Regions from separate parts of the Sphingomonas sp. BL-S-30 genome, predicted to be linked through region 2. Evidence: riboswitches for the same ligand, from Rfam matches in the RefSeq annotation. Region 2 holds a riboswitch; each other region holds the start of a gene.
The links. Region 2 has a riboswitch for cobalamin ahead of metE (5-methyltetrahydropteroyltriglutamate--homocysteine S-methyltransferase). Riboswitches for the same ligand answer to the same signal wherever they lie in the genome.
Positions count from the first base shown of each region.

Region 1: it holds a riboswitch for cobalamin, as region 2 does, so the genes downstream of both, cobW (cobalamin biosynthesis protein CobW) here and metE (5-methyltetrahydropteroyltriglutamate--homocysteine S-methyltransferase) in region 2, are expected to answer to the same signal.
Region 3: it holds a riboswitch for cobalamin, as region 2 does, so the genes downstream of both, ACZ1I5_RS13865 (TonB-dependent receptor plug domain-containing protein) here and metE (5-methyltetrahydropteroyltriglutamate--homocysteine S-methyltransferase) in region 2, are expected to answer to the same signal.

Region 1 covers NZ_CM145481.1:2,981,425-2,987,114, forward strand. The annotation lists gene ACZ1I5_RS13820 (histidine phosphatase family protein) at 1-522, shown strand, start outside; cobalamin riboswitch at 593-831, shown strand; gene cobW (cobalamin biosynthesis protein CobW) at 1,113-2,147, shown strand; gene cobN (cobaltochelatase subunit CobN) at 2,147-5,690, shown strand, end outside.
Region 2 covers NZ_CM145481.1:5,027,954-5,036,368, reverse strand. The annotation lists gene pnp (polyribonucleotide nucleotidyltransferase) at 1-2,251, shown strand, start outside; gene ACZ1I5_RS23635 (acyl-CoA thioesterase) at 2,457-2,867, opposite strand; gene metE (5-methyltetrahydropteroyltriglutamate--homocysteine S-methyltransferase) at 2,854-5,163, opposite strand; cobalamin riboswitch at 5,277-5,492, opposite strand; gene ACZ1I5_RS23625 (DUF1993 domain-containing protein) at 5,622-6,143, shown strand; gene ACZ1I5_RS23620 (MFS transporter) at 6,193-7,743, opposite strand; gene ACZ1I5_RS23615 (chorismate mutase) at 7,836-8,120, opposite strand; gene ACZ1I5_RS23610 (polyprenyl synthetase family protein) at 8,247-8,415, shown strand, end outside.
Region 3 covers NZ_CM145481.1:2,989,712-2,998,126, reverse strand. The annotation lists gene ACZ1I5_RS13895 (aminotransferase class I/II-fold pyridoxal phosphate-dependent enzyme) at 1-646, opposite strand, end outside; gene ACZ1I5_RS13890 (adenosylcobinamide-GDP ribazoletransferase) at 643-1,362, opposite strand; gene ACZ1I5_RS13885 (histidine phosphatase family protein) at 1,359-1,928, opposite strand; gene cobT (nicotinate-nucleotide--dimethylbenzimidazole phosphoribosyltransferase) at 1,925-2,941, opposite strand; gene ACZ1I5_RS13875 (DUF1636 domain-containing protein) at 2,938-3,345, opposite strand; gene ACZ1I5_RS13870 (hypothetical protein) at 3,368-3,916, opposite strand; gene ACZ1I5_RS13865 (TonB-dependent receptor plug domain-containing protein) at 3,916-5,874, opposite strand; cobalamin riboswitch at 6,015-6,198, opposite strand; gene ACZ1I5_RS13860 (phytanoyl-CoA dioxygenase family protein) at 6,245-6,937, opposite strand; gene ACZ1I5_RS13855 (ABC transporter ATP-binding protein) at 6,934-7,710, opposite strand; gene ACZ1I5_RS13850 (FecCD family ABC transporter permease) at 7,704-8,415, opposite strand, start outside.

The DNA of each region.
Region 1 (5,690 bases), 2.0 Mb from region 2:
GGCGGGTTCGCCGATCCCGCCGAGCCGCTCGACACGGGGGGGCTGCGCGCAGCGACCGGCCTGCGCATCCCGGGGCCCTCCCCACGGCGTGTCGCCACCAGCCCGGCGTCGGCCGCGCGCCAGACGGCGGAAGCGCTTGGTCTGACCGCCGATATCGATGCGGCGCTCGGCGATATCGATCATGGCGACTGGAGCGGGAAAAGCCTTGCCGAGATCAATGCCGCCGATCCCGAGGCTGCTGCCGCATGGATCGCCGATCCCGGGGCGGGCGCGTCCGGCGGCGAGACGATGGCGGCGGTCAGCGTGCGTGTCGCCGAGTGGCTCGCCAGCCAGGCCGGACGGGATGTGCCCGTGCTGGCGATCACTCACCCGGCCGTGGTGCGCGCGGCGATCGCCGCTGCCCTGTCGCTGCCGATCGGCGCGACGTGGCGGATCGATGTCGCGCCCCTCTCGGTGACGGTCTTGTCGTTCAATCGCATCTGGCGGTTGCAGTCGCTCGGCCCGGTCACCGGCAGCGGATAAAGAAATCTCCATATCTTGCCGATGGGTTGGCAACCGCCTATTGGCGCGCTTGAGGAACGGGGTTGCCCCCGCGCCTCGTGATCGCGCCGGTGCCCCGAAAGGGGCTTAATCGGGAATGCGGTGCGGACGGCTTCAGCCGCCCAACTCCGCGGCTGTCCCTGCAACTGTAAGCGGCGAGCGCGATGCACACCGCCTCTCTTCGAGAGGCAAGCCACTGGGCCGATCGCGCGAGAGCGCGAAGGCCTGGGAAGGCCGTGCATCAAGCTATGACCCGCGAGCCAGGAGACCTGCCAGCGCACCGGTCGCTCTTGCCCTGGTCCAGGGAATGGCCAAGGCACGGAACTCCGTCTGAGCGACGAACCATGCGGCTGGGGCCGCATCGGTGCATGGTGCCGGGTGCTTTTGGCGTCCGCCCGTCGTCGTGCATCGACCGTTCGCCCAGGCGAACGGCACGCCCCCGCCACCGATGTTGCTCATGACGCCTTCGCGGATCGTGCGCGGCGCCTCGCGGCTGCGGGCGACGCAAGAGTTTCCCATTGGCGTGCGATCCATGATCGCGCACCTGTCGACGTCGAAGAAGGAGAAGCAGCGTGAGCAAAGTGCCCACTACCGTCATCACCGGATTTCTGGGGGCCGGCAAGACCACGCTGATCCGCCATCTGCTGGAGAATGCGCAGGGGCGTCGCATCGCGCTCGTGATCAACGAGTTCGGCGATATCGGCGTCGATGGCGAGCTGCTCAAGGGCTGCAATGACGAGGCCTGCCCGGAAGATGACATCGTCGAGCTGGCCAATGGCTGCATCTGCTGCACCGTCGCCGACGACTTCCTGCCGACGATGCAGAAGCTACTCGACCGGCCCAACCCGCCCGAGCACATCATCATCGAGACCAGCGGGCTCGCGCTCCCCAAGCCGCTGGTCAAGGCGTTCCAATGGCCGGACATCCGCACCCGTGCGACCGTCGACGGCGTCATCGCGCTGATCGATGCCGATGCGGTCGCGGCCGGACGCTTCGCCACCGACGAGGCGGCACTGGCGGCTGCACGCGCGGCCGACCCCAATCTCGACCATGATTCGCCGCTGGAGGAGCTGTTCGAGGAGCAGCTCGGCTGTGCCGACATGGTCGTGCTCAACAAGACCGACCTGGTCGATGCCGAGACGCTTGCGCGGGTCGAGGCGCTGGTCGACGCGGAGACGCGGCCCGGCGTACGGATCGTGCGCGCCGATCACGGCGCGGTCGATATCGCCGCGTTGCTCGGCATCACCGCGGCAGCCGAGGACGATCTCGATTCGCGCAAGTCGCATATCGACGATGGCGAGGAGCATGATCACGACGATTTCGACAGCTTCGTCGCGACCGGCGGTGAAGTTGCCGATCTCGACGCGCTCGTCGCCCGGCTGGGCGAGGTCATCGCCAAACACGATGTACTGCGCGTCAAGGGCATGGTCGCGGTCGCGGGAAAGCCCAGCCGCCTCGTCATCCAGGCGGTCGGCCCGCGCGTCCAGCATTTCTTCGATCGCGCGTGGAAGCCCGAAGAAGCGCGCCGCACTCAGCTGGTGGTGATCGGCCAGAAGGGGCTGGACCGCGCGGGAATCGAAACCGAACTCGCGAGCGTCCTCGGCTGATGCATCTGCTGTCCGCCACGCCGGGGACGGTTTCGAACGGCGACGAGGCAATCGACCTCGACCAGTCGCCGGGCGATATCGTGTTCCTGACCGTGGCGGATAGCGAGCTGGCGTGTTTCGCGCGGGCGGCCGAGGCGCTGGGCGATGGCGCGCCGCGTATCCGGCTGGCGAACCTGCTCCAGCTCAAGCATCCCTATTCGGTCGATCTCTATGTCGAGAAGGTGATCGCGAAGGCGAAGTTCGTCTGCGTCGTCCTGCTCGGCGGCAAGGCCTATTGGCCCTATGGGATCGACGAGATCGCCGCGGTTGCCCGCGCGCACGGCATCGCCTTCGCCGCGATCGCCGATGGACGCGAGGACGATCCGGCGCTCGACGCCGCCTCGACCCTGCCGCCCGAGACCTGTGCCCGGCTGCGCGACTATCTGCGCCAGGGCGGGGTCGCCAACGCAATCGGTTTCCTGCGCACCGCCGCTCGCCTGATCGCCCGAGACATCGGCACACCCGACGATCCGGTTCCGGTTGCCGATGCGGGATTGTATGTGAAGGGGGTCGATCGCCCTGCCCTGGCCGATCTGCATGCGCGCTGGACCGAAGGACGGCCTGTCGCCCTGTTCGTCTTCTACCGCGCCCTGACTATCGCCGGCACGCTCGACGCGGTCGATGCCATGGTCGCCGAACTCGAGGCGCAGGGCCTGAACGTCGCCCCGGTCTATGTCCGGGCGCTGCGCGAACCGTTCGCGGTCGACTGGCTGCGCGGGCTGATTACGGAACTGCGGCCCGACGTCATCCTCAACGCCACCTCGTTCGCCGCATCGTCGCCGGGCGAGAACAGGATCGGCGGCGTACTGGAGACCGCGGACTGCGTGATCCTCCAGACCGTGTTCGCCGGTGTCGAGCAATCGGCCTGGACAGACTCCCCACGCGGTCTCGGCCCGCGCGATCTCGCGATGAACGTCGCGCTGCCCGAAATCGACGGCCGGCTGTTCAGCCGCGCGGTCGCGTTCAAGGCCGCCGAGCGGTTCGACGCGCGCACCGAATGCGGCATCATCGTGCCCAGGGTTGCTCCCGACCGGGTCGCCTTCGTCGCCCGACTCGCCGCCAATTGGGCGAGGTTGCGCCGAACGCCGGCAGCGGAACGCCGGATCGCGCTGGTCCTCGCCAACTACCCCAATCGCGACGGCCGGATCGGCAACGGCGTCGGCCTCGACACGCCAGCCAGCGCGGCGGCGATCCTCGCCGCACTCGGCGGTTCAGGCTACGCGATCGGCGCAGCGCCCACCGACGGTGTCGCGCTGATGGACACGATGCTGGCGGGCGTCACCAATGCGCTCGATTCGATCGACCGGCCGGGCGAGATCGCACTGGCGATCGCCGACTATGCCCAAGCCTTCGACACCCTGCCCCAGGCCGTGCGCAACGCGGTGAGCGAGCGCTGGGGCGCAGCCGAGGCAGACCCGTTCGTGCGGGACGGTGCTTTCCGCCTCGCGGTGCACCGGTTCGGCAATATCGCGGTCGCGGTCCAGCCGGCGCGCGGCTATAATGTCGATCCCAAGGCGACCTATCACGATCCGGCATTGGTGCCGCCACACGCCTATCTCGCCTTCCATTTCTGGCTGAACCGGCATTTCGGCGCGCATGCAGTCGTCCATGTCGGCAAGCACGGCAATCTCGAATGGCTGCCGGGCAAGGCACTGGCGCTGTCCGAGACGTGCTTTCCCGAGATCTGCGCCGGCCCGGTGCCGCAACTCTACCCGTTCATCGTCAACGATCCCGGTGAGGGCACCCAGGCCAAGCGCCGGATCGGCGCAGCGATCGTCGACCACCTCACCCCGCCGCTGACCCGTGCGGAAAGCTATGGGCCGCTCAAGCAGCTCGAAGCGCTGGTCGACGAATATTATCTCGCCGCCGGCATGGACCCGCGCCGGATCGCGCATCTCAAGGGCGAGATTCTCAACCTCGCGCGCTCGCAGGGTCTCGATACCGATGCCGGCGCGGTCGGCGATGGCGACGATGCGCTCGCCGCGCTCGACAATTATCTGTGCGAGCTGAAGGAAATGCAGATCCGCGACGGGCTGCACATCTTCACCCGCTCGCCCGAAGGCCGGCTGCGCACCGACCTGCTGATCGCGCTGTCGCGCACCCCGCGCGGCTATGACAGTCCCGGCCAGGCCTCGCTGCTGCGATCGATGGCGGACGATCTGCGGCTCGGCTTCGATCCGCTCGATTGCATCATGGGCGATGTCTGGGACGGACCGAAACCGGCGCCGCTTGCTGAGATATCGAATGACCTGTGGCGGACGTTCGGGGACACCGTCGAGCGCCTCGAACTGCTGGCGATCGCGCTGGTCGAGGGCATGGAAGCCCCGGGGCCCGCGTCAGCGACGGTATTGCAGGCCGTGCTCGGCGATCTCGCCGCGCGGGTCGACGCCTGTGGCGATGCCGAACAGTCCGCGCTGCTCGCCGGCCTCGATGCGCGCTTCATCGCGCCCGGCCCCTCGGGCGCTCCCACCCGGGGACGGCCCGACGTGCTGCCGACCGGGCGCAACTTCTATTCGGTCGATACGCGCTCAGTCCCGACCGCGACCGCCTGGGATCTCGGCCAGCGCTCCGCGCAATTGCTGGTCGACGACTATCTCCAGCGCGAGGGTGCTTATCCCAGAGCCATGGCGCTCAGCGCGTGGGGCACTGCGAACATGCGCACCGGCGGCGACGACATCGCCCAGGCGCTGGCGCTGATGGGCGTGCGGCCGCGCTGGGACTGGACCTCGGGCCGGGTGATCGGGTTCGAAATGATGACGGTGACCGAGCTTCGCCGCCCGCGCGTCGATGTCACCTTCCGCGTGTCGGGCTTCTTCCGCGACGCCTTCCCCGAGCAGATCGACCTGATCGACAGCGCGGCGCGCGCGGTGATGGCGCTCGACGAAAGCGACCATGACAATCCCGCCGCCGCGCGCCACCGGCTCGAGACGGCCAGGCTGATCGATCGGGGCGTCGAGCCCAAGGCCGCAACGCTGCGTGCCGGCTTCCGCGTATTCGGGTCGAAGCCCGGCGCTTATGGCGCGGGCCTCCAGGCGATGATCGACGAACGGCTGTGGCATAGCCGCGCCGATCTCGCCGACGTCTATCTCGACTGGGGCAGCTATGCCTATGGCGCCGGGGTCGAGGGGGATGCCGAGCGCGACCTGTTCGCCGAGCGCCTTACCCAGGCCGATGCCGTCGTGCAAAACCAGGACAATCGCGAGCACGACCTGCTCGACAGCGACGATTATTATCAGTTCGAGGGCGGCATCGCCGCGGCGGTCGAGCATCTCAAGGGCAGCAAGCCGCTCAGCTATCATAACGACCATAGCCGCCCCGAGCGCCCGGTCGTGCGCACGCTCGAGGACGAGATTGGCCGCGTCGTCCGCGCCCGCGTCACCAATCCCAAATGGATCGCCGGCGTGATGCGCCACGGCTATAAGGGCGCGTTCGAGATCGCCGCGAGCGTCGACTATCTGTTCGCCTTCGCGGCCACCACCCATGCGGTGCGCGACCATCATTTCG
Region 2 (8,415 bases):
CGCACGCTCCGTCAAGGAAGGGCAGGATTTCTTCCCGCTCACCGTCCACTACCAGGAAAAATTCTCGGCTTCGGGCCGCATCCCCGGCGGCTTCTTCAAGCGTGAGCGCGGCGCCACCGAAAAGGAGACGCTGACCAGCCGCCTGATCGATCGCCCGATCCGTCCGCTGTTCCCGGAAGGCTTTTACAACGAGATCAACGTCATCGCCCAGGTGCTGAGCTATGACGGCGAGAACGAGCCGGACATCCTCGCGATGGTCGCCGCCTCGGCCGCCCTCACCATCTCCGGCGTGCCCTTCATGGGCCCGATCGGCGCGGCCCGCGTCGGTTATGTCGATGGCGAGTATATCCTGAACCCGACCCTCGAGCAGACCAAGGAAGGCGATCTCGACCTGGTCGTCGCCGCCACCGGCGGCGCCGTGATGATGGTCGAATCCGAAGCCAAGGAGCTGTCGGAAGACGTGATGCTCGGTGCGGTGCAGTTCGCCCACAAGGCGTGCCGCGAAGCCGTCAACGCGATCATCGATCTCGCCGAGCAGGCCGCCAAGGAGCCTTGGGAGATGGCCGAGCAGGCCGACCTGACGGCCGCCAAGGACAAGCTGAAGAAGCTGATCGGCAAGGACATCGCCGCCGCCTACAAGGTGACCGACAAGTCCAAGCGTTCGGACCTGCTGAACGAGGCCCGCGCCAAGGGCAAGGCGGCGTTCGCCGACGCGGCCCCGCAGGACCAGATGGCCGCCGGCAAGCTGATGAAGAAGCTGGAAGCCGAGATCGTCCGCGGCGCCATCCTCAAGGACGGCCAGCGCATCGACGGCCGCACCACCACCCAGATCCGTCCGATCGAGGCGATGGTGCACTTCCTCCCGCGCACGCACGGCTCGGCCCTGTTCACGCGCGGCGAGACTCAGTCGATCTGCACCACCACGCTCGGCACGCGCGACGCCGAGCAGATGATCGACGGCCTGACCGGCCTGTCCTACGAGCATTTCATGCTGCACTATAACTTCCCGCCCTATTCGGTCGGTGAAGTCGGCCGCTTCGGCGCGCCGGGCCGCCGCGAAGTCGGCCATGGCAAGCTCGCCTGGCGCGCGCTGCATCCGGTGCTGCCGTCGAAGGAAGAATTCCCGTACACGATCCGCGTCCTCTCCGACATCACCGAGTCGAACGGCTCGTCGTCGATGGCGACGGTGTGCGGCGGTTCGCTGTCGATGATGGACGCAGGCGTGCCGCTGAAGCGCCCTGTCTCGGGCATCGCGATGGGCCTGATCCTGGAAGGCAAGGACTTCGCGGTCCTGTCCGACATCCTGGGCGACGAGGATCACCTCGGCGACATGGATTTCAAGGTGGCTGGCACGTCCGAGGGCATCACCACGATGCAGATGGACATCAAGATCGCCGGCATCACCGAAGAGATCATGCGCGTCGCGCTGAACCAGGCCAAGGAAGGCCGCGCGCATATCCTGGGCGAAATGGCCAAGGCGCTCGACCATACCCGTGAGGAACTGTCGGCGCACGCACCGCGCATCGAGACGATCACGATCGACAAGTCGAAGATCCGTGACGTCATCGGCACCGGCGGCAAGGTGATCCGCGAGATCGTCGCCACCACCGGCGCGAAGGTCGACATCGACGATGAGGGCGTGATCAAGGTCAGCTCGTCGGATTCGGCGCAGATCGACGCCGCGATCGCCTGGATCAAGGGCATCGTCGAGGAAGCCGAGGTCGGCAAGATCTATGACGGCAAGGTCGTCAACCTGGTCGATTTCGGTGCGTTCGTGAACTTCATGGGCGGCAAGGACGGTCTCGTCCACGTCTCGGAAATCAAGAACGAGCGCGTCGAGAAGGTTGCCGACGTTCTCAGCGAAGGCCAGGCCGTGAAGGTCAAGGTTCTCGAGATCGATCCGCGCGGCAAGGTCCGCCTGTCGATGCGCGTCGTCGATCAGGAGACCGGTGCCGAGCTGGAAGACACCCGTCCCGCCCGCGAGCCCCGCGAAGGCGGTGATCGCGGCGATCGTGGCCCCCGCGGCCCGCGCCGTGATGGCGACGGCGGTCGTGGCCCGCGTGGCGATGGCGGCGGTCGTGGCGATCGTGGCCCGCGCCGCGATGGTGACGGCGGCCGTGGTCCCCGTCGCGATGGCGGCGGTGCCCGGGACGAGGGCCGCGGCCCGCGCCGCGAGCGCAGCGAAGGCGGCAATGATGACGGCCCCGCGCCGGAGTTCGCACCCGCCTTTCTGACCGGCGACCGCGACTAAGCGATCCCGGTTCCGCAAGGACAAATGAAGAGGGGCCCGGGAAACCGGGCCTTTTTTTCTTTGATGAAGGATGGCGCCAGCCCACCCACAACCGTCACCCCGGACTCGTTCCGGGGTCCATCGTTCCGCAAGCGCACCCTATTCGACGCAATGCTGCGCCCGGCCGCAGAACGGATGCCGGAACAAGTCGGCATGACGGTGTGGCTTAAACCATCACCATCGCCCGCACCGGCCTCGGCCGCCGGTCCTGCCCCACGGCCACGAACGCGAACGCCGCCTCGGTCACCTTGTTCGCCTCTTCCGAATGCCGGTCGCGAGCCCAGGCTTCGACCCGGACCCGCATCGACGTCCGCCCGACCTTGATCAGCCGGGCGAACACCGACACCTCGTCGCCGACGAAGACCGGGCGGTGGAAGGCCATGCCCTCCACCGCGATCGTCACTGCCCGGCCGCCCGCGTGACGCGAGGCGACCGAGGAAGCGGCGAGGTCCATCTGGCTCATCAGCCAGCCGCCGAAGATATCGCCATAGACATTGGCGTCGGCCGGCACCGCCGTCACGCGCACGGCGGGCTGCTCGTCCGGCATCGTTTCGAGCGGGGTCTCAGGCCGCGTCATAGGCACCCCGCACGCGCATGCGCTGCGCCGCCGCGACCATCGCGATCAGCGCCGGGCGAACTTCCTCCCATTTGCGCGTCTTGAGCCCGCAATCGGGGTTCACCCATAGCTGCTCGGCCGGCAGGCGCTTGCCCGCGAGCGTCAGCAGCCCCGTCATCTCCGCTTCGGCGGGGATGCGCGGTGCATGGATGTCGTACACCCCCGGCCCGATCTCGTTGGGATAGGCATAATCGGCAAAGGCATCGAGCAGCTCCATCTGCGACCGGGCGGTCTCGATCGAGATGACGTCGGCGTCCATCGCGCCGATCGAGGGCAGGATGTCGTTGAACTCCGAATAGCACATATGGGTGTGGATCTGGGTGTCGTCGCGCACGCCCGACGCGGTCAGGCGGAAGCATTCGACCGCCCAGTCGAGATAGGCCTGCCAGTCGGCGCGGCGCAGCGGCAGCCCTTCGCGCAGGGCCGCCTCGTCGATCTGGATCACCGCCGCGCCAGCCGCCTCCAGGTCGATCACCTCGTCGCGGATCGCCAGCGCGATCTCGCGGCAGCTCTGCGAGCGTGGCTGGTCGTCGCGCACGAACGACCAGTTGAGGATCGTGACCGGCCCGGTCAGCATGCCCTTCATCGGCTTGCTCGTCAGCGACTGGGCATAACGCCACCACTCGACCGTCATCGGCTTCGGCCGCGCGACATCGCCGTACAAGATCGGCGGCCGCACGCAGCGCGAGCCATAGCTCTGCACCCAGGCGCTGCGGGTGAAGGCGAAGCCGGATAGCTGCTCGCCGAAATACTGCACCATATCGTTGCGCTCGAACTCGCCATGCACCAGCACGTCGAGGCCGATCTTTTCCTGCCACTCGACCGTCGTGGCGGTCTCGACGCGCAGGAACTGCTCATAGGCCAGGTCGTCGATCTCGCCCTTGATGTGCGCGGCACGCGCCTTGCGCACTTCCGGCGTCTGCGGGAAGGACCCGATCGTCGTGGTCGGGAAGCTCGGCAGGCCCAGCCGCCCCTGTTGCGCCACGCGGCGATCCGCGAAGGGCGACGTCCGCCTGGTCATGTCGAGATCGACCGCCGCCAGCCGCGCCGCGACGGCGGGATTGTGGATCAGCGGCGACGTCTTGCGCGACTCGACCGCCGCCCGGGCCAGCGCCAGCGGCGCGGCAACCGTCTCGGCGCCCTGGTTCAGCGCCTGTGCCAGCACTGACAATTCGCCGATCTTCTGCACGGCAAAGGCAAGCCACTGCTTCACCTCAGAGTCGAGCGCGGTCTCGATCGTGAGATCGACCGGCACGTGCAGCAGCGAGCAGGACGGCGCGAGCACCAGGTTGCGCTCGGCCGCGACGGGCGCAATCCGCGCGATCAGCGCATCGAGATCGGCCCGCCAGACGTTCCGCCCGTCGATCACGCCGAGCGACAGCAGCAGGTCGGGCCGGGCACGCTGCCACACCGGCTCGAGCTGCTCCGGCGCACGGACCAGATCGATATGCAGCCCGTGCACCGGCAGGTCGGTCGCCAGTTCCAGATTGTCGCCGAGCGCGCCGAAATAGGTCGCGAGCATCACCTTCGGCCCGTTCACTGACAGGCGCCTGTACGCTTGCTTCAGCGCCGCGCGCTGATCGTCGTCGAGGTCGAGCACCAGGCAGGGTTCGTCGATCTGGACCCAGTCGGCACCCGCCTGTGCAAGCTGCGCCAGCACTTCCTCATAGACCGGCAGCACTGCCTCGAGCAGCGACAGCGGGGCGACGTCCTTGCCCTTGGCCAGCGTCAGCCAGGTCACCGGCCCGAGCAGCACCGGCCGCGTATGGTATCCGAGTGCCTTGGCCTCGAGAAATTCGTCGACTGCCTTGCTCGTCGACAGCGCGAATTGCTGTCCTGCGCTCAGTTCCGGCACCATGTAATGATAGTTGGTGTCGAACCATTTGGTCATTTCCTGCGCGGTGCTGTCCAGCCCATGCGCGCAGCCTTCATGCCTCTTCGCGCTCTGCGTCCCACGCGCCATGGCGAAATAAGTGTCGAGGCCGACCTTGCCGCCGTTCCAGCCATAGCGCGCCGGCACCGCGCCGAGCATCGCGGAGGTATCGAGCACATGGTCGTAGAGCGAGAAGTCGCCGCTGGGGATGATGTCGGCGCCCAACGCCCTTTGCCGCGCCCAGGCAGCGGCGCGCAAGCCCTGTGCCGCGAGCGACAGAGCGTCGGCATCCGATTTGCCCGACCAGAAGCTTTCGAGCGCGAACTTCAGCTCGCGGCGCGGGCCGATACGGGGGAAACCGAGGGTTGCGACTGAGATGGTCATCGTCTTGGCCTTGCGTTGGGCAAGGTGAAGGCCGGACGCACGGCAACGGGCACACGCCCTAATGACAAGCCGGGGCGCGGTGTTGCACGCGGCCTGACCGGGCACCCCGCCGGAGGACGTTATCTGACGAGGCAGGTCTCCTGGCTCGCGGGTCAATGCGACGATCCGGCCTTCCCGGTCCCTTGTCCGGACCAGTGACGCAAAATGGACCGCCGCTCACCGCTCACAGTTGCGGGGGCAGCGCCGGAATAAGCCCAAGGGCCGCACCGGCTTCCCGTCTTAGCTCCGACCGGGCAACCGGGCGAAGAACCTCGACCATCACAGGATAGAGGTTACGACGGGCGCGTCAAGCATCATATAAAGAATTCTTTATATGATGCTTTCAATACCGAACGGCACATGGACGCGACCATGACGAGCCTCCATAAGCCCCGCAACGTCAGCCGGAGCCAGAACCCATGTCCTTCTCCCTTTACGATGCCGTCGTACCGTCCAACCTCCAGATCCTGGGCGCGGTCGATGCGCTGGTCGACAAGGCGGCGGCATTCTGCGCCGAACAGGGCAGGACGGAAGCGGAGCTGATCGACACCCGCCTCGCACCGGACATGCTGCCCTTCGGCTATCAGGTGAAATCCTGCGCCGCCCATTCGGTCGGCGGAATCGAGGGGGTCCGGGCCGGCAGCTTCTCGCCCGACCGATCGGCCTGGCCGACCGACTTTGCCGGCCTGCACGGCATCCTGCAGACGGCGGTCACCAGCCTGAAAGCGCTCGATCGCGACGCGTTCGACGCCCTGGCGGACTGCGATACGCAGTTCGCCTTCGGGGAAACCATCATGCCCTTCACGGGCGCGAACTTCCTGCTCTCCTTCTCGCAGCCGAACTTCTATTTCCACGCGACAACGGCCTATGCGATCCTGCGCGCGCAAGGCGTGAAGCTGGGCAAACGCGATTTCATGGGAACGCCGCGTATCAAGCGGTAGGGCGTGACGAAGGTCTGGCCCGACCTCGTCGTTATCGGCGTCTCGCGCTTTATGCGTCGAGGTGGCGCAGATCACCGCCGCGCGTCTCGCGCCCGAACCAGGCGACCAGGCCAAGCGCGACCACCGCCGGCGCCATGATGATGACCGCCGCCAGTCCCATGGACGGGATCAGCGCGGCGATGCTCAGTCCTTGCGCAAACAGCCCGCCGGCCTTGGTGCAGGCGGCGACCCATCCGGTCGCCCGGCCGCGCACACGTAACGGGAAGCTTTCGGCGGTATAGGGCAGCAGGATGGCGAGGATGCCGTTCGAGCCGACGATCAGCAGCGCGACCGGCAGCACCGGGCTGCCCGTTCCCGCCAGCTCCAGCCTGAGCACGCCGAGCAAGCCGGCAAGCGTCACGCCGATCATGGTGACGAGCAACCATTTGGTGCTCCAGCGGCTGTACATGAGCGCCGCCAGAAACACGGTCGGAAAAGCAATCAGCGAGCTTTCCGCCAGCAGCCGGCTCGACACCGCGACTGAATAGCCCTTGGCGACGAGATCGGCCGGCAGCCACAGCAACAGGCCGAAATTGATCAGGCCCCAGGTCAGTGCGGCCACGGTCAGCGCGGTGAGCTTGCCGATCATCCGCCTGCCCGTCAGCGGCCCGTGGTTGACCCCGGTCGTCGTTGGCGGGGGCCCGCGCCGCACAGTTGCCCCGAAGCGCCGCATCACTGCTTCCGCTTCCACCTTGCGCCCCCGGGCGAGGAGGAACTTGGCCGATTCAGGGATGAGCGCGCCCAGCAGAATGAGGCTGAGCCCGGTCGGCAGGTTTGCCAGCCACAATATGCGCCAGCCGAAGATCGGCTGCAGCACCGCCGAGAGCCCGCTCGCCGCGAAATAGCCGCCGACCGCGCCGAGCCCGCCGACCAGCACCAGGCTCCAGCCGCGATGCCGGTTGGGCATCATCTCCGCGAGCAACGCGTATGTCACCGGCAACATGCCGCCCGCCGCCGCGCCCATCATGAAACACATGCCGATATTCCAGGCGAGCGACGGCATCGCGCCGCAGATCGAGGTGCCGACGAACATCACCGCCGAGAGCAGGATCGAGGCCTTGCGCCCATAGATATCGGCGATCACGCCCCACACGACCGACCCGACCACGGTGCCCATCAGCGCGAAGAACGGCACCAGCGACACGGTCGATCGCGGCACATGATATTCGCCGATCATGCCGGGCACGGTGAAGCCGAGCGAGGCCGGCTTCATCACATCGATGATCAGCGCGACGACCAGCACGATCATCAGCCGCCAATGCGCCCAGCCGAGCGCGGCATCCTCGGGCGCGGCGATGGTGATGTCCTCGGCCGCCGCGCGCTGTGCCGCGAGATTGCGCGGCAGCAGGCCATAGGCCGCGACGATCACGCCCCCGACGATCAGGAACATGCCGAAGATCATGCCCGAATCCATCGGCATGCCGGCGAGGTGATAGCCCATGTCCTTCGCCATCAGGAACATCGGGATGTGGAGCACTACCCCCGCCGTGACGGCCGCGCAGCCGAGAATGAACGCCCACAAGGCCTGGCGATCGGACAGACTGTTCATACGTGTTGCCATGCGACATCCCCACTTCGCCGCTTGTCGTCGCGGCGCCCCGGGCAATCGATACCGCTATCATCGCGGGCTGGCCATGCCCGACACGACGGGCGTCAGCCCTCGTCGCGCACGCGCTCGTGATGACGGATTACTTCGTCGATGATGAAGCGCAGGAATTTCTCGGAGAAATCGGGATCGAGATCGGCCTGTTTGGCCAGCCCGCGCAGCCGCGTGATCTGCGCATCCTCGCGGCTCGGGTCCGCAGGCGGGAGCCCGGCGGTCGCCTTGTAGCGGCCGACCGCCTGAGTCACCTTGAACCGCTCGGCAAGCAGGAAGACCAGAGCCGCGTCGATATTGTCGATGCTCTGGCGATAGCCGCTGAGCGTTTCGTCGGTCACCTTGCCGTCCTCACCAGTTCGCCCGGCCTTTTGCGGACGTCGCGCACGACGCGCAACCCCGAAAGGCGGGCGTTAACCCCGCAAAGGCTTGCCTTTACCCGGTCATACGGCCACATCGCACGCACCATGAGCGCCACGATCCACCGCCTCGATGCCCAGCGCCAGCCGTCGCTAGAACCGATGGTGCAGCTTGTCGCCGGCGATCTCAATCTCGTCAACGCGGTGATCCTGTCGCGGATGCAGTCCGAGATCCCGTTGATTCCGGAGCTGGCCGGGCATCTCATCGCCGGCGGCG
Region 3 (8,415 bases), 2.0 Mb from region 2:
CCAGCGAGCTGCGGACTTTCGCGATGAGCCCGGCAGGCCCGAGCACGAAACCGAGCCGCACCCCGGCAAGGCCGAAGAACTTGCCGAAGGAACGGAAGATGACGAGCCGGCGTGCGTCGGTGATCGCACCGGCGATGCTGAGCGCCGGATCGACATCGGCAAAGGCTTCGTCGAGCAGCAACCATGCGGCGTCCGCGCGGTGGTCGGACAGTTCGACCAGGCGGTCGGGCGCGAGCACGCGGCCATCAGGGTTGTTGGGATTGGCCAGGATGAGCGTCCCGTCATGGGCATCTAGATCATCGAGCGCGATCGGCGTGCCGGCGATCATCTCACCATGCGTGCGGTAGGTCGGTCCGAGAGAGCGGGCCGGGCCGCCGATCAGGCTACCGGCGAAGCGAAGGCCAACCTCGGTGCCCGGCACCGCGCAGACATGGCGCGGATCGAGGCCGAAGCTGGCCGCCGCGGCGGCTTCGAGCTCGGCGAGCGCATGGGCCTCGGGGAGGCGCTGCCAGTCGATCGCAGGCGCATTCACGACAGGCCAGGGATGCGGGTTGATGCCCGTAGAAAGGTCGAGCCAGTCGCTCCCGCCGAAATGCCGCCGCGCCGCTTCGAGTCCGCCGCCATGCCAGGTCCAGCTCGCACTCATATGAGCCTGGCCAGAATCAGCGCGGCGAGCAGCAGGCCGCTTTCGGTGATCTCGATCCCCGCACCATGGCCGTCGCCCGAAATTCCGCCGAGCCTGGCGCGGAGCCAGGCGCCCCAACCGAACAGGAAGAGCGGAGTCGTCAGCAGGCTCGGGGAGACCCAGGCCGCGACCAGCAGGAGCAGGCCCCAGATCGCGAAGTCGATCGGCCGCGCCACATTGCGGAAGCGCGAGGCGAGGCCGGAATGAAGATCGGGCAGCCAGCGTGACCAGAGCAGCGGGCCGATCCGCGCTGCGAACGGCACCAGCGCAATTGCCGGCCAGGCGCCGAGATCGACCAGCCCGTGCAACAGCACCAGCTTGGCGAGGAGCTGGACGCCGATCGCCACGGCACCAAAGCTGCCGAGATGCGGATCGGCGAGCACGGCGAGGACGCGCTCGCGGTCCTTGTGCGCCGCTCCGCAGGCATCGGTGACGTCGCCGAGGCCGTCGAGATGCAGCGCGCCGGTAACGAAGACCCACAGCGCGAGCCCGAGCAGCGCACCCGTCCAGGGATCGACGCGTGCGCCGGCCCAGGCACCGCCGGCGACGATGACGCCGACGAGGAGGCCGACCGTCGGGAACCAGCGCATCGACGCAGCGAACTCTTCGCTGCTGACCGAGAGGCGCGGCGTTGGCAGACGCGTCAGGAACTGGATCGCGATGATCAGCCCCTTCACGGGTAGACCCCCACTATCTGTGCGCTCGGCTGTTCGCCCGGCCACACCCGGAGCGAGACGAGCACGTTATACGGAAGGTCGAACGCCCAGAGCTGGCGCTGTTCGAAGCCGCACAACAGGTGCAGCGCCGCGCGGATCGCGCCGCCATGCGTCACCACGAGGGTGGTGGCCGGCTCCAGCGCGCCAAGGGCTCTCCCGACCCGCGCGACCAGGGCTGACCAGCGCTCGCCGCCGGGCGGGGGGTTGGCGTCGGGGTCTTCCCAGAACCGGCCGAGCGCGGCGGCATCGACGTCGCTCGCCGCCTTGCCGTCCCAGTCGCCGAAATCAAGCTCGCGCCAGCGCGGATCGATCGTGGCTGCAACCCCGCTTGCGCGTGCGATCGCATTGGCGGCACAGTGCGCGCGCTGAAGGTCGGAGGTTACCAGGCGTTCCAGGCCCAGGTCACTCGCCTGATCGACGCACGCGGCAATGCCCTCGGGTGACGATGCTTCGTCCGTGCGTCCCATCAGCCTGCCCGGCTGGGCCGGGGCGCCATGGCGCAGCAGATGGAGCGCGAAGGGATTCACAGCGAGGCGGAGACCTGGGCTTCGGCGAAGGTCGCCATCTGGTCGTGCGCGGCGAGCGCGGCACGGATCACGCCGACGGCGACCGCTGCGCCGCTTCCTTCGCCGAGCCGCATGCCGAGCGACAAGATCGGGTCGAGCCCGAGCGTCGCCAGCAACCGTGCATGGCCGGGCTCGGCCGAGCAATGGCCGGCAATGCAATGCGCGGTGATCGCAGGGTTGTCGGCTGCAAGCGGCGCGATCGCGGAACTGCTGATGAAGCCGTCGAGCACCACCGGGATGCTGAGCTGGCGGGCGCGCAGCACGGCACCAGCAATCGCGACGATCTCGCGCCCGCCGACCCGGCGCAGCGTCTCGAACGCATCGCCTGGCGCGTCGGCGTGAAAGGCGAGGGCAGTTTCGACAACGCGGATCTTGCGGGCGATGCCTTCGGCATCGACGCCCGTACCCGGGCCGACCCAGTCGGCGACGGCACCGCCGAAGCTGCGCGCGCTGAGCGCCGCGGCGGCGGTCGAGTTGCCGATACCCATCTCACCGACCGTGAGCAGATCGAGATCTTCGGCGACATTCACGGCGCCGACATTCAGCGCCGCGAGGCATTCTGTCTCGGTCATTGCCGGCGCGACCGTGAAATCCGCAGTCGGCGTGTCGAGGTCGAGCCCGGTCACCTGGAGTTCGAGCCCCGAGGCCTGGGAGAGCGCGTTGATCGCAGCGCCACCGGTCTGGAAATTCGCGACCATCTGTGCGGTGACGCTTGGGGGAAAAGCGCTGACCCCGTGCACCGTCACCCCGTGATTGCCGGCGAAGATTGCGGCGCGCGCTCGATCGATCCGCGGGCGGGAATTGCCGTGCCAGCCCGCGACAAAGACCGCGAGCTCTTCGAGCCGGCCGAGCGAACCCGCGGGCTTGGTCAGCTCGGCCTGTCGGGCACGAGCCGCTGCGATAGCATTCTCGTCGGGCGAGGAGAGGGCGGCGAGCGCGGCGCGGAAGGCGGCAGGAGAGGGAAATGGGGTCATTCGGCAACGAATCCCGGAGGCGGGGTGCGGGTGATGAAATGGCCCTTCACGCCCTGTGGCCAATTCTTGAACGGCACACGGCCATGCTCGCTCGCGGCATATTCGACGGCATAGTCGAGGATCGCGCGCGCCGCGTCCTCGTCAGGCGTGAAGCGGCCGAGCACATAGCCGACCTTGCTGGGTGCGCGCAGATGGACGGTACAGAAGTCCTGGCATGCGAACAGGCACGGCATCTCCTGCACCGCGACACCGGCATAACGAGGATCGCCTTCCTTCACCGCGCGCAGCGCCGCGACCAGCTTCTGGCCGCCGCGCACGCCCTCGGCATCCTCGCGCGCTTCGGTCGAATGCCTGCAGGTGTTGCAGGCGACGACCGCCGGCCCGTCCTCGACACGGGTCAGCATCGCTCGCGCTCCTGCTTCACGGTCATGCGACAGCCGCCCCGCGCCGCGGTGCGGGCACGCCGAGCGCAACCAGCACCCGATAGAGCAGGTAGAGACCGACCAGGATCGCGCCGTTGCGCAGCAGCTGGTTGAGCAGGATGCCCGGATTGAACGTGGTGGCGACGCCGCCGAGGAAGAAGGACCAGACCAGCACGGCCGCCTTGAAGGCGAGGAACGCTGCGGCATAGGCGACCGCCAGCCGGACCAGGACCGGCGCGCGTTCGACCGCCCGCAGTGCCGCATAAGCGCCCAGCGCCGACGCGACGGCGGCGGTAGCGAGCGCGGCACCCCAGGCAAGCGTCCTGGGATCATGCGGATAGTGGAGCATCGTGAAGCCAACGACCTGGCTGGCGAGCCAGGCGAGCAGCATCAGGGCGACGCCGTCGCGCTGGCGCATGTGCACCGCGGCGAGCGCCGCGAGCGCGGGAAAGGGCGTTGCGCAGGCGAGCGCCAGCGTGGTCGCGGTGCTCGCTGCGGTCAGCAGCACGATCCAGAGCGTCGAGGCGTTGCGGGCCGAAATCGCATTGGTCATCAGAACCTCCCCCGAATGCCGGCATAGATGCTGCGGCCGAGCGTGCCGTAGCGATAGGTAGTCATATATTGCTCGTCGAACACATTCTCGGCGCGCGCGAACAGCTTGAACCGCGGCGTGACCTCGAATTCGGCGCGCAGATCGACCAGCGTGTAGGGATCGAGCACCTGTGCGTTCGAGGCATTGTCGTAGCTCTTGCCCGACCAGCGGACTGCGGCGCCGGTCGTGAGGCCGAACGGGAAGCGATAGCTGACCGAGCCGTTGGCGGTATCGCGCGGCCGGCGCGGCAACCATTTGCCGAAAGTGGCGGTGCCCGGCGAGCGGTCCTCGGCCACGGTCCAACTGTAATTGCCGTCGATCGTGAAGGCGCCGAAACTGGCTGCCGCCTGCGCCTCAATCCCGTGTGCCTCGGCGCGCGAGACATTCTGGTAATAGCCCGAGCGGCGGGTCGTCGAGCCGGGCTGGAAGCACAAAGGCAGGGTCGAGGTGGCGGTGCAGCTGTTGAAGATAATCTGGTCGCTGGTCTTGCGCTCGAAATAGGTCCCGCTCAGGCTGACATGGCGGCCGAACAGATGCTGCTCGACACTCGCCTCCCAGCCATGGGCCTGTTCCGGGTTGAGCGTTCTGTTCCCGAACTCGGAGAAGAGTTGATAGAGCGTCGGCGCCTTGAAGCCTTCGCCATAGCTCGCGCGCAGTGTCGTGCCGGTCTCGAGGTTAAGCACGCCGCCGGCCTGGAACAGCGTCTTGCTGCCGAAGCGGCTGTGATCATCGTTGCGCACACCGCCAGTCAGCGTCACGCCCTTGAACGGCTGCGCGCTCAATTGTGCATAGAAGCTGGTGATCTCGGCCTTGCCGATTGCCGGCGCCGGCACGGGCGTGGCCAGCGATGCGGGCGGCGACACGCTGCGGAAACGCGAGCGCTCATTCTCGGCACCGGCGAGCAGGGTCCAGCCCTTGGCGATCGCGAAGGTGCCCTGATATTCGAGGCGCTCGTTGCGGCCGGCGGCATCGAAGGTCTGCGGTCGCGCCCGACTCGGATTGTAGTTTTCGCGATCGGTGTTGGTGTAGCCATAGCCGAAGCGGTTGCGGAACCGGCCACCGAGCAGGTCGATATTGGCGCCGGCATAACCGACGAATTCCTTGTTGAGCGAATACTCGGGCGTATCGCCGGTCGTCGCGTCGATGTCGGTGCGGCCGCTCGAATAATAGGAACGCAGGTCGAGGCTGATGTTGCTTGCCACGGCGACCTCTACGCGTGCCGACGCGTTTTGATTGGCATAACCGTCCGCTTCCTTGCCACCAAACGCCGGAGCGATGGCCGAGATGCCACCCGTGGTGAAGGTCTGGCCGCCGAACCGCCAGGTAACGGGTCCGGTCTTGCCGCCGATCGCGGCACGCGCGCTGACCGTCTCGCGCGAACCCGTCTCGATATCGAAGCTTCCCTCCAGCGCCTTTTCCGGCATCGCGGTCACGACATTGACCACGCCGCCGATCGCCTGGCTGCCCCACAGGATCGACTGCGGGCCGCGCAGCACTTCGATCCGCGAGGCGTCGCCGACCAGCAGATTGGCGAAATTATAGCCGCCGCCAGTCGAGGACGGGTCGTTGAGCTTGACGCCGTCGATCACCACCACGGTCTGGTCGGTCTCGGCGCCGCGGATGCGCACCGAGGTCGAGGTGCCATAGCCGCCGTTGCGCGAGATGCTCACCCCAGGCGTGCGCAGCAGCAACTCGCTGACGCCGATGTCCTGGCTGCGGTCGATCGCGGTCGTGTCGAGCACGGTCACCGAAGCGGCGACCTGATCCGCCGGGGTCGGGACGCGCATGGCGGTGACGACGATCTCGCCGGCGTCCGCATCGGCGGCCGCGTCGGGCGCCGGCGCTTGCTGGGCATAGGCGGTGGAGGCCGCGCCGAGCGCAGCGATGGAGACGGTAACGCGGAAAACGAATTTCAACATGCAAACCCTTATTCGACAGTGCCGCGGGTCGCGCGACCGATGCCGAGCCGTTCCAGGCAAGCGACATCGGCCGCGCGCGCGCGGTCGTTATCGTCGTCGCTCGGGTTTACCCCCGTCCGCCCGGAACACCCTGTCCGCACGAAGGACGACCGCGACGGGCAGGTCTCCTGGCTCGCGGGTCTATGCCGGTCCGGCCGCCTTCTCGGGATCGCTCCCAATGGCATATGGCCGGTGGCTCGCCGCTTACAGTTGCAGGGGCAGCCGGGTTCTTCCCGTTCCCATTTTAATCCCCGTCTCCAGGGAACCTGTCGCAAGGTGGGCCATACGCATTGCGCACGGCCAAGGCAATCGCTGCGGTGCAGCGTCGCGGTCAGGCCGCTTTCATCCAGACGACCAGCGCGAAGCGCGCGGGGCCCGCGGGAAGGGTACGATGCGGGGTGAAGCGGTCGAGCAGCAACACGGTACCGGCCGGGCATTCGGGCTGGAGCCGGGGCAGGCCGGCGATCGCCTCGTCGGGGATCTCGAAGCCCTTGTCGGTCAGGCGGGCAAGCGGTTCCGGGCGGCGGCCGGGAATGAGTTCGAGTCCGCCATTGTCGGGTCCGGCGTCGCTCAGCGGAATCCACGCCGTGGTCCAGACATTGCCACAGGAGGTGCCGTCGTCGCGCGCCACATCGGAATGCCAGGCATGGCGATGCTCGGGAAAGCTCGCAATGCTCGCCCGCACGCGAACGACCGAGCCGGAGAGGGAGCGTTCGCTGATCCGCTCGGCCTGGGCGAGCAGGCGCGGATCATTGGCGATTGCCTGAAGCCGGGGCCCGCGATGCGCGTCGGTGCAGATCGCGATACGCAGGAGATTGGCCTGGCTCTGGTCGGTCGCGAAGATCCGGTCGAGCCGCTCGTCGAGCGGAGCATCGGGACAGCTCTGCTCGAAAGGCAAATAGAGCGCGCGCGAGACGCGGTCGATATGCTCCGCGATGTCCGCCTGGGCAGCTTCGACCAGCGCGGGATCGAACAGCGGTACCGTCGCGTATCCCTGCTCGCGGTAGAAGGCCGCGTCGCTCATGGCCTGCTCCGCCCCAGCGTCGTAATTGACGGCCAGTCGCCACCCAGCTCGACGCGCGCGTCGATACCATAGACTTGTCGGAGATTAGCCGGGGTGAGCACCTCGGCGGGCGTGCCATCCCCGACCAGCGTGCCGCCATCGATCAGCACCAACCGGTCGCAATAGCGCGCCGCCATGGTGAGATCGTGCAGCACCGCAATCACCAGGGCGCCGGCACGGGCCTCGCCCTGGAGCAACTCCATCACATCGATCTGATGGCCGGGATCGAGGCTCGCGAGCGGTTCGTCCGCGATCAACGCAGGCGCCTGCACCGCGAGCGCGCGGGCGAGCAGGACGCGGGCGCGCTCGCCGCCGGAAAGTTCGGTGGCGACCCGCTCGCGCAGATACAGCACGTCCGCCCGTTCCATCGCGCGATCGATCGCGGCGGCGTCATGCGCCCCGATCCGCGACATGGGGCCGAGATGCGGCAGGCGACCGAGCCCGACCAGCCGCTCGACGGACAGCGGCCAGTGCAGGGTCTGGCCTTGCGGCAGATAGGCGAGCTGTCGGGCGAGCTCGACGCGCGTCATCGATGCGGCGTCCGTGCCTTGGACGAGGATCCGGCCGGAATAGGGCACCAAAGCCAGCATCGCGCGCGCAAGGGTCGACTTGCCGGCACCATTGGGGCCGACGATGCCGGTGAGTGTCCCGGGCTGCAGCTCGGCGCTCACGCCGCGCACGACACTCCGGCGGCCGAGACTCACCTCGACCTGTTCGAGGCGAATGCTCACCACAGGCGCCGCTCCCGCATCAGATGGACAAGGAAGACGGGAACTCCGAGGAACGCCGTGACCACGCCCAGCTTGAGCTCGTTGGAGGTCGCGATCAGTCGAACGGCGAGATCGGCGAGGGTGAGCAGCGCAGCGCCGCCGATCGCCGAGGGCAGCAGGATCGCCGAGGGGCTGCGATCGGTGAGCGGACGGATGAGATGCGGGACGATCAGCCCGACGAATCCGATCGCGCCCGAGACCGCCACCGCGCCGCCGACCCCGATCGCCGTGCCCAGCAGCAGGCGCAGCCGCGTGCGCTTGAGGTCGACGCCCAGCGCCTGCGCGCCATCTTCGCCCAGGGTCAGCGCATCGAGTGCGCGCCCGTTCCAGAGCAGCAGCGCCATGCCGATCGCGATGCAGGGCAAGGCGATCCAGACATGCTCGAATGAACGGTTCTCGAGGCTCCCGAGCAGCCAGGTCATGATCTCCATCGCCGCGAAGGGATTGGCCGAGAGGTTGAGCGCGAGGCTGATTCCGGCGCCGGCGAGCGTCGCCACCGCAATGCCGGCGAGGATCAGGGTCAGCGGGCTTTCCGATCGGCCGGCAAGGACGAACAGCAGGATAAGCGAGACCATCGCGCACAGTATCGCCAGCAACGGCAGGATCGCTGGATGAAGCTCGGACAGGCCGAAATACAGCGCAGCGACCGCGCCGAGCGCCGCGGCGTTG